2 regions of the Solwaraspora sp. WMMD406 genome follow, and region 2 is predicted to be linked to the other one. Evidence: riboswitches for the same ligand, from Rfam matches in the RefSeq annotation. Region 2 holds a riboswitch; the other holds the start of a gene.

Region 1 (4,448 bases), 660 kb from region 2:
CGATGGTGATCTCGTTGGTCGGAGTTCGCTTGATGAGGATGTAGTCGGACTGGAGTTGGGCGACTTCGTACCCGGCCACTCCGACGTCGTCGGTGGACGCCGCCCAGGTGAGGGTGACGTCGGTCTCGCTGATGTCGACGACGGTGATCGGCCCGGGGGTCGTCGGTGGCGTGGTGTCCGCCGTGGTCGTGGCTGCTGCCGCCGGTACCGCCGGCAGCAGCAGGATCGCGGTCACACCGACCGCCAGGGCCGTCAGGGAGGCCGAGCGGAACGGTCGCCGCCGGCTGGCGGGTACGCCGGGTTCCTGCGGAGGTGCGGTACGACGGCTGGGGTGGGACGAGTGGAGTTCCGGCATTGGCCCTCGATTCCGTTGTCGGGCGCGGCAGGACGGCAGGGCACCCATTCATTCATGATTGACGATGCATGAGCTCGGGCATCTATGATATAGATCACTAGCGATTCGTGGCTCGAGACGCGCCGGGCGATGCCACACCGGCCCTGAGCCCGTCTCGCCCGCGCCGCGCGGCCGCCCGCCGCGAGCGCCCGAACGTCGCCGGCCCACCATCTGCGGCGCCACCCCGACACCGGTCGCCACCCGACGGAACCGACCGCGAGCTGCGGGAACGATCTTCACCACCAGCACCTCGCCCCGTCCGACGAGGGCCACGGTGATCGATCTCGTCCGGGACCTATACACAATCAAGCCCGCCGATACATCGGCGGGCTGGGTGAGGCTGTCGGTCGAACCGGCGTCGCGGTCCTGACTTGTCGGCGATTCCACGTCGTAACAATCGGGGACTAGCGTGGGGACGGGGAGGGCAACCCCCGTCCCCACCATCAGTTACTCACACGCACGAGTGGAATGGCGTCCAGGTCGTGCGTGACGCGCGGGAGCCGGGCCACGCGAGTGGCTCTGGTTCCACCTCCTCTCGACAGGTGGTGCGTGGCTGGCGGCGGAGTCCGGGCTGGCCCGCCGCCAGCCGTACGGCTGAGCGGTCGGCGCGGATGAGGCAAGGCCTCGTCGCGCCATACGTAGTTCACCGTTCGGGGTGCACATCCATCAATGGAAGCGCTCCCATGGGAGGACTGTAGCCTGAGTCACGAGTTTGCGAAAGTCCAAAGCCTGATCAGCTCACGAAATGAAGGCGTGACGAGACGGTTACGACCTGGATCAGAGGCGGACGATCACCGGAAACCCTTCCGACATCGACCGTTGGCCCGCCGGACCAGGCCGGGACGCCCGCAGGACGGACGAGTCAGCGACCGAACTTCTCGACCTGGGCGGTCGCACCGGCGACGATCAGCAACGCGTCCGGCGGGATCACCGTCTCCGGGCCGGCGTAGCGGAAGTCCGCGTCCCGCTCCTTGATTCCGACCACGGTGATGCCGTACTGCTGGCGCAGCCGTGACCGGGCCAGCGTCTGGCCGGCCGCCTGCGGCGGGGCACAGACCTTGGCGATCGCGAACCCGTCGTCGAACTCGATGAAGTCGATCATCTTGCTGGCCAGCAGGTGCGCCACCCGGTCGCCCATGGCCGCCTCGGGGAAAATCACGTGATCCGCGCCGACGGACGCCAGGATGCGCCCGTGCTTGGCGGTGATCGCCTTCGCCCAGATCTCCGCCACACCGACCTCGGTCAGCGCCACCACGGTGAGGATGCTCGCCTCGATGTCCGAACCGATGCCGACAACAGCCCGGCGGTATCCACCCACGCCCAGTTGCCGCAGCACCGCCTCGTCGGTGGCGTCGGCTTCGACCGCCCGGGGCAGCCGGTCCGCCCAGTGCTGCACCCGCTTGGGATGGTCGTCGATGCCGAGGACCTCGTGACCGAGCCGCCGCAGCGAACCGGCGACCTGTCCGCCGAACCGGCCGAGACCGATGACCACGACCGGATCATCGGTCGGTGCCTCAGGATCGGAGGAACCCGGTGCCCCGGGGTCGGAGGAACTCTGTTCCGGCACGCCACGCCCCCACCCTGCCGTCGATGGACCGGACTGATAAACAAAACGCCTTTATGAGACCTTATCCCTTCAAAGCGTGATCGTGGAGTGGGATGGCATCACCCATCCGGCAACCCCCGGTGCACCCTCGAATGCAGACAGTGGACGTTACCGAAAGCGTTGTCCGTTAACGTGATTTTGCTGCTCAGTGACGCCCATCGAGGTGTCGAAGCCGCTCACCGATCCGGTAAGCTTGCCGGCGGTCTCCGCCCGGTGGCGCCCCCCGGTGCCGGCGGTGACCGCCGCCCAATCACCCTCCGGGGTGAGCCGGGGAACCAGGTTCCACTGGGGTGAATCCGCGATCACGCGGTAGGGATCGTTCCGTCCCGAACCCGTCAGCTAACTCGGTCGGCGGCCAAGGAAAGGAACAGGATGACCGCACCCCTCCGCCGGCGGTTCACGCTGGCCTCGGCGCTCGTCGCCGTCACCGCCCTGCTCGCCGGCGGCCTCGTCGCCCCGTCTTCCGCCGCCGCCGCGCCGTCCACGCCGGAGGGCGAAGGCGCGCCCCCGCTGCTGAGTGAAGTGCTGGACTCCACCGGTCGCGGATTCGTCGAAGCCAAGGCTGCCGTCGAGGAGTCCCGCAAGCGACAGCTGCAGCTCAGCCTCGAACTGGAGAAGGTCGAGGACCGCCTGGCGGCGCTAACTCCGCAAATCGGGCAGGTCGCCTCCAACTCCTACCGGCTGGGTCGGATCACCCCGGTCATGGTGCTACTCAACAGCGCCAGCCCGGACGATCTGCTGGACCGGGCCGAAGGCCTGGACATGATCGCCATGCACGACAACAAGCGGGTACGGGAACTCAACGAGGCTCGGGAGCAGGCCGAGCGGGCCAAGGCCGCGATCGACGCCGAGGTGGCCCGCGAGGAGCAGCAACTCGAAGTGATGGCCCGGCAGAAGCGGGAGGCCGAGAAGGCGCTGCAGCTGGTCGGAGCGGTGGCCACCAACGGTTTCGTCTCGGCGACCTCACCGGTGGCCGCCCAGGCGCCACGCAACTCGGACGGCTCCTGGCCCTCGCAGTCGTGCAGCCTGGACGACCCCACCACGAACGGTTGCATCACCCCACGCACGATGCACGCGCTCAACGAAGCCAAGAAGGCCGGGTTCACCCGCTTCGTCTCCTGCTTCCGGCCAGGTGGCCCGTTCGAACACCCGAAGGGCCGGGCCTGCGACTTCTCGATGCAGTCCAGTGGCTTCGGCGGAGACGCGACCGGCGACGCCCGGCTCTACGGCAACAACCTGACCGCGTTCCTGGTCCGCAACGCCGACAAGCTCGGCATCCTCTACGTCATCTGGTACCGCCAGTTCTGGTCCCCGACCACCGGCTGGAGTTCCTACAGCGGCGCCGGGGGCGACCCGAGCAGCGACCACACCAACCACGTACATCTGTCTCTGCTGTGACGGGTGCCGCGCCGGCCGGTCTGGACGACCCGACCGGCGCGGCACCTCGAACAGGCGTGGACGGCGGCACCTCGAACAGGCGTGGAGGGTAGGACGGTGCCGCCAGCCGGTCAGTCCGTGCGGGCCGAACGACGCACCGGGGACCGGCCCGCCGGCTGCTGCGGCGGCGGCCCGGACGGACCAGCGGTCGGGATCGTCTTGGTCACCGGCTTGTCGGCGGCGACGGTGATCGGCTCGCCGTGGTGGGTCAGGTCGATGCTGGCGTTCGGGTCGCCGTCGCGCAACGAGTACGTGACCTCGTCGCGCTGGACGGACACCCGCAACCGCATCCCCCGCCACATCATGGCGAACTCCAGCCGGTTGATCCGTTGCGGCAACCGGGGTGCGAAGGAGAGTTCACCGGTGTGGTCCCGCATCCCGCCGAACCCGGCCACCAAGGCGATCCACGCCCCGGCGAGCGCCGCGACGTGGATGCCGTCCCGGGTGTTGCGGTTGATGTCGTGCAGGTCCATCAACGCCGCCTCGCCCATGTAGTCGTGGGCGAGTTCGAGATGTCCCGTCTCGGCGGCGATCACCGACTGGGTGCACGCCGACAGCGACGAGTCACGAACCGTACGGCGCTCGTAGTAGGCGAAGTTGCGGACCTTCTCCTCGTCGGTGAAGGCGTCCCCCCGCCAGTGCATCGCCAACGCCAGGTCGGCCTGCTTGACCACCTGCTTGCGGTAGAGATCGAAGTACGGATAGTGCAGCAGCAGCGGATAGTGGTCCTGCGGGGTGCCCTGGAAATCCCACTCCTGATGCCGGGTGAACCCGGCCGACTGCGGATGCACCCCGAGTTCGTCGTCGTACGGAATGTGCATCGACAGCGCCGCGTCCCGCCAGGCGGCAGTCTCCTCGTCGTCGACGCCGAGCACCCAGGCCCGGTCGGCGTACCGCAGTGCGCAGTCGGCCGCCGACAGCAGGTTCCGCTGCGCCATCAGATTGGTGTAGATGTTGTCGTCCACGACCGCGGTGTACTCGTCCGGCCCGGTCACCCCGTCGATGTGGAAC
Region 2 (4,448 bases):
CCAATAAGGTGGGAGCCCGACCGCTGCGGATGTCGGCCTCCGTTCCCCCGCCCGCGAGGCCCCGGCGATCGTTAATGAAGGAGTCGCTGCCAATGGCACGTGTGCTCACCCATTCGCACACCCGAGATTACTCTCGGTCGCAATTCGGATACGTGAAGCGTTCATTGGTGATCTCGGGCCGAGCAATCCTGGCCGTGCTGGTGCCGCTGGTCTTGACGCTGCTGCCGGCCGTCCCGGCTCAGGCGGAGCCCACGCTGGCCGAGATCGAGGCCGAGCTCGACGCTCAGTGGCTGAAGCTCGAACCGGTCATCGAGCAGTACAACAAGGTGCACAGCGAACTTCGGGCCAATCAGAAGAAGGCCGCCGACCTGGACGAGCGGATCCGTCCGCTGTCGCTGCAGGCCGACCTCGCCGCCGACGAGATCGGCGAGGTCGCGAACCGCTATTACCGTACGGGTCCGTCGAGCGAGCTCAACGCCTTGCTGACAACGGGGTCGCCGACCAGTCTCGCCGATCAACTCCTCGTGCTCGACCGGCTGACCAAGCAGCGGCATGAGCAGATCGCTGCGGTGCTCGCCACCCGGGACGAATATCTGGCGCAGAAGCGGACCCTCGACGAGCTCATTGCCACCCAGCAGCAGCAGGACGCCGAACTCGCGGCCAAGCGTAAAGCGATCGACGCGGAGATCGACCGCTTGGAGCAGATGCGTACCGCCGCGTACCGGACGGCGAGCACGAGCGGAGGCTCCGGCGCGTCGGGGCCCTGTCCGGCGGTGTCGGTCGGTGGTGCGGCCGGAACCGCGGTCCGGACGGCGTGTGCCCAACTCGGCAAGCCGTACGTCTGGGGGGCCACCGGGCCGAACGCATTCGACTGTTCCGGCCTGACCCAGTACGCCTGGGCGCAGGCGGGCGTACGGCTGACTCATTACACCGGTGCCCAGTGGAACGAGGGCCGTTCGATCAGCCGTTCGGAGGCCAGACCGGGCGATTTGGTCTTCTTCTTTAGTGATCTACATCACGTGGGTTTGTACATCGGAAACGGTCTCATGGTGCACGCGCCCCGCGCGGGACAGCCGGTGCAAATGGAGAACATCGATCACATGCCGGTCGCTGGATTCCGGCGCGTGGGTTGATCGTGCAGGTCGGCGGCAGGGGTGGTGCGGCGCGGCGATAGTCGGTCGGCGAGCGGGCCGCTCGGGTGGGTCGTCTCGATATCAGGCGGCCCACCCGCTTCATTCGAACGTTTGATCGACGAACAGCGATACTAATTGCGATCGTACGTTCACGCAAAGAAATGAGTAGTCTAGTCGCTTGCGTCTGAAGAACGCCACTCTCTACTCTTGGGGATCGTCGAGTCGGGAGGACGCCAGCCACCCCGGTTGGCCTCGGCCCGACACCGCCGAATCGTCGCGCACAACGAACCGGGGACCCAGGCACCTCGGGGTGAGTCCGCAGCTTCCCTGCGGTAGGGCGTCTCTCTTCCGCCCGAACCCGTCAGCTAACCCGGTAGGCGGTCTGGGGAGAAGGAGTCCGGTGGCTAGGAAAGCCCTGCGGCTGAGCTCCGAGTGGCCCGACCGGGACCGCGAGCCGCGCCAGCCACGCCGTACCCGTCGACGGTTCGTCGACGCCGCGCTCGCCGTCACCACCGGTGTCGGTCTGCTGTTGACCGCGGCACCGGTCCAGGCCCAACCGACCGTCGCGCAGATCGAAGCCCAGATCGACGAGGTGTGGGCCGAGCTCGAGCCCACGATCGAACGGCACAACGCGGTCCGCCAGGACCTCAACGCCAAGAAGAAGCAGGCGAAAGCACTCGCCGACAAGATCCAGCCGCTGCAGATTCAGATCGATCTGGCCATGGACCGGGTCAGTGAGTTCGCCGCCCGGTCATACAAGGGCGGCAGCCCTTCGATGGTCAACGCGATCCTGACGAACGGCACCCCGACCGCCCTCGCCGACCAGCTCGAGCTGCTCGACCAGTTCGCCCGTCGGCAGGCCCGCGACGTGCAGGCGGTGGTCGACCTCAAGGAGGAGTACGCCGCCCAGAAGGAACCGCTCGACGCGCTCGTGGTCGAGTTGACCCGTACCGAAGCGCAGTTGGCGGCCAAGGCCAAGGAGATCGACGCCGAAGTCGACCGGCTGCAGGACCTGCGGCTCGAGGCGTACGGGTCGACCACCACGCTCGGCTCGCTGCGCCCGGCGCCCTGCCCGGCGAGCTACCCGGGCGGCGCGGCGGGCAAGGCGGTCACGTTCGCCTGCGCGCAGATCGGCAAACCGTACGTCTGGGGGTCCGGGGGTCCGAACAGCTACGACTGTTCCGGACTGACCTCGGCCGCGTGGCGACAGGGTGGCGTCTCGCTGCCGCACAACGCCGCCCGGCAACGTCAGGTGATCCCGAGCGTCAGCCGATCCGAACTCCGTCCCGGCGACCTGATCTTCTACTACAGCGGTCTGTCGCACGTCGGCATGTACGTCGGCGACGGATGGATCGTGCACGCCTCACGCGCCGGTGAACCGGTCCAGATGCGCAAGATCGGTTCTGACGTTCACAGCTACGGCAGGCCCGGATAGCTCCACTCCTCCCCATGGCCTGGCGCACGCCGCAGATTCCCCCGTCGTGCGGCGGCACCGGCCACCAGGAAAGGCGTCCTCCCAGGTCTCCCCCCGGCTTGGGAGGGCGCCTTTCGCCATCTGGCTCAGCCGGTTGGCCAGGTCCGCCACTGCTTCCACGAACGGCTCGGAGTCGGTCCACGTTGCCCCTGGTAGCGCGAACCGTAGACCGACGATCCGTAGGGGTGTTCGGCGGCGGAGGAGAGCCGGAAGATGCACAGCTGGCCGATCTTCATCCCCGGCCACAGCTTGATCGGCAGGTTGGCGACGTTGGAGAGCTCCAGCGTGACGTGGCCGGAAAATCCTGGATCGATGAAGCCGGCGGTCGAGTGGGTCAGCAGCCCCAGCCGCCCCAGGCTCGACTTGCCCTCCAGCCGGGCGGCGAGCGCGTCGCCCAGGGAAACGACCTCGAGTGTGGAGGCGAGGACGAACTCGCCGGGGTGCAGCACGAATGGGTCGCCCGCCGGGACCTCGACCTGGGACGTCAGGTCGTCCTGTCGGGTCGACGGGTCGATGTGGGTGTAGAGGTGGTTGTTGAAGACTCGGAAGTAGCGGTCGAGCCGGACATCGATGCTGGACGGCTGGATGAGTGCGGGCTCGAACGGATCGAGCGACAGGTTGCCGTTCTTGGTCTCCGCGACGATGTCCCGGTCGGAGAGGAGCATCGTCACACCATAGCGACCGTGCCGCGCGCAGCGGGCACGGGCAGCGCGTTCGCTGGATATTCGAACACATGTTCGATAGGCTGTCGGCATGGCGACCTGGTCCGAGTTCGCAGCCGACGAGCCCCGGCTGGCCACGGCGATCCGACTCCTCATGCAGCAGTACGGTCCCGGCCTTGGCTACCTCGCCACGGTCCGGGCCGACGGCGGCCCGCGTGTGCACCCGGTCTCCCCGGTGATCACCCAGCACGGGTTGTTCTGCTTCATCATCGACTCGCCCAAGCGTCGAGACCTGGAGCGCGACGGCCGCTACGCGCTCCACTCGTTCCCGCCGGAGGAGAGCGACGACGAGGCCTACCTGGCCGGGCGGGCGCATCCGGTCGACGACGTCGCCCGGGTGGCCCGGCTCGCCGGCGAGCTGGGGGCGTCGCCACACGTCGACTGGCGGCTGTTCGAGTTCACCGTCGACGTGGCGATGATCGCCCGACGCTCGGCGGCCCACGCCACCGCCGCGCTCGTCGAACAGCCCGCCGTACAGGTGTGGCTCGATCCGACCAGCGACAGCGTACGCAGCCCGCTGCCCGACCAGGTCGCCTGCTGAGCAGTCGGCCTGCTGAGCGGCTGAGCCCTGTTGCGCACCCGACGCTCTGGCGAGGTAGAGTGATCCCGCTCGCGGGTGTAGTTCAATGGCAGAACATCAGCTTCCCAAGCTGACAGTGCGGGTTCGATTCCCGTCACCCGCTCCACGCACGGAAGCCCTGGTCAGGACCAATGGTCCGCCAGGGCTTCCGTAACTCTAGGAGATGCTGAAACAGGCGGGGGCCATTAGCGGGCCATTGTCACGCTTAGCCGCGAGCTAGAGCGATGATCAAGCTGGTCACAGCGCTAATGAAGGCCGCGAGGGCCAGGAGGAACCCACGCGCTGCATGGATGCCTCGAATGACTCTACGTGAACCTTGCCGTTGCTCGTGGTTGTCCGCGCGGGTCCGTCTTGTTACGGTCATCGAGGTGCCTTCCTTCGAGGCTCTAGCGAGGGGCTTGCGGGCAGGTGATCTGGAACGGCATCCGTGGCTAGACGGGTGCCGTTTCCTATGGGTTGTAAGTCAGGACAGGCCTTGACTCACGGGACCTTCAGCTACCGTACGTGGCGAACCCCGTACGAAAGAAGGCCTGGGTGCA

Evidence for each region. A riboswitch is a leader RNA that binds a small molecule or an ion and turns the genes downstream of it on or off. The one in region 2 is predicted to bind cyclic di-AMP.
Region 1: it holds a riboswitch for cyclic di-AMP, as region 2 does, so the genes downstream of both, O7632_RS05385 (hypothetical protein) here and O7632_RS02310 (NlpC/P60 family protein) in region 2, are expected to answer to the same signal.

What each region holds. Positions count from the first base shown of each region.
Region 1 covers NZ_JARUBF010000001.1:1,198,378-1,202,825, reverse strand. The annotation lists gene O7632_RS05395 (cellulose binding domain-containing protein) at 1-355, opposite strand, end outside; gene O7632_RS05390 (TrkA family potassium uptake protein) at 1,257-1,880, opposite strand; cyclic di-AMP (ydaO/yuaA leader) riboswitch at 2,234-2,370, shown strand; gene O7632_RS05385 (hypothetical protein) at 2,373-3,398, shown strand; gene O7632_RS05380 (glycoside hydrolase family 65 protein) at 3,509-4,448, opposite strand, start outside.
Region 2 covers NZ_JARUBF010000001.1:533,845-538,292, reverse strand. The annotation lists gene O7632_RS02315 (C40 family peptidase) at 75-1,133, shown strand; cyclic di-AMP (ydaO/yuaA leader) riboswitch at 1,388-1,528, shown strand; gene O7632_RS02310 (NlpC/P60 family protein) at 1,534-2,568, shown strand; gene dcd (dCTP deaminase) at 2,694-3,272, opposite strand; gene O7632_RS02300 (pyridoxamine 5'-phosphate oxidase family protein) at 3,361-3,870, shown strand; tRNA gene O7632_RS02295 (tRNA-Gly) at 3,942-4,015, shown strand.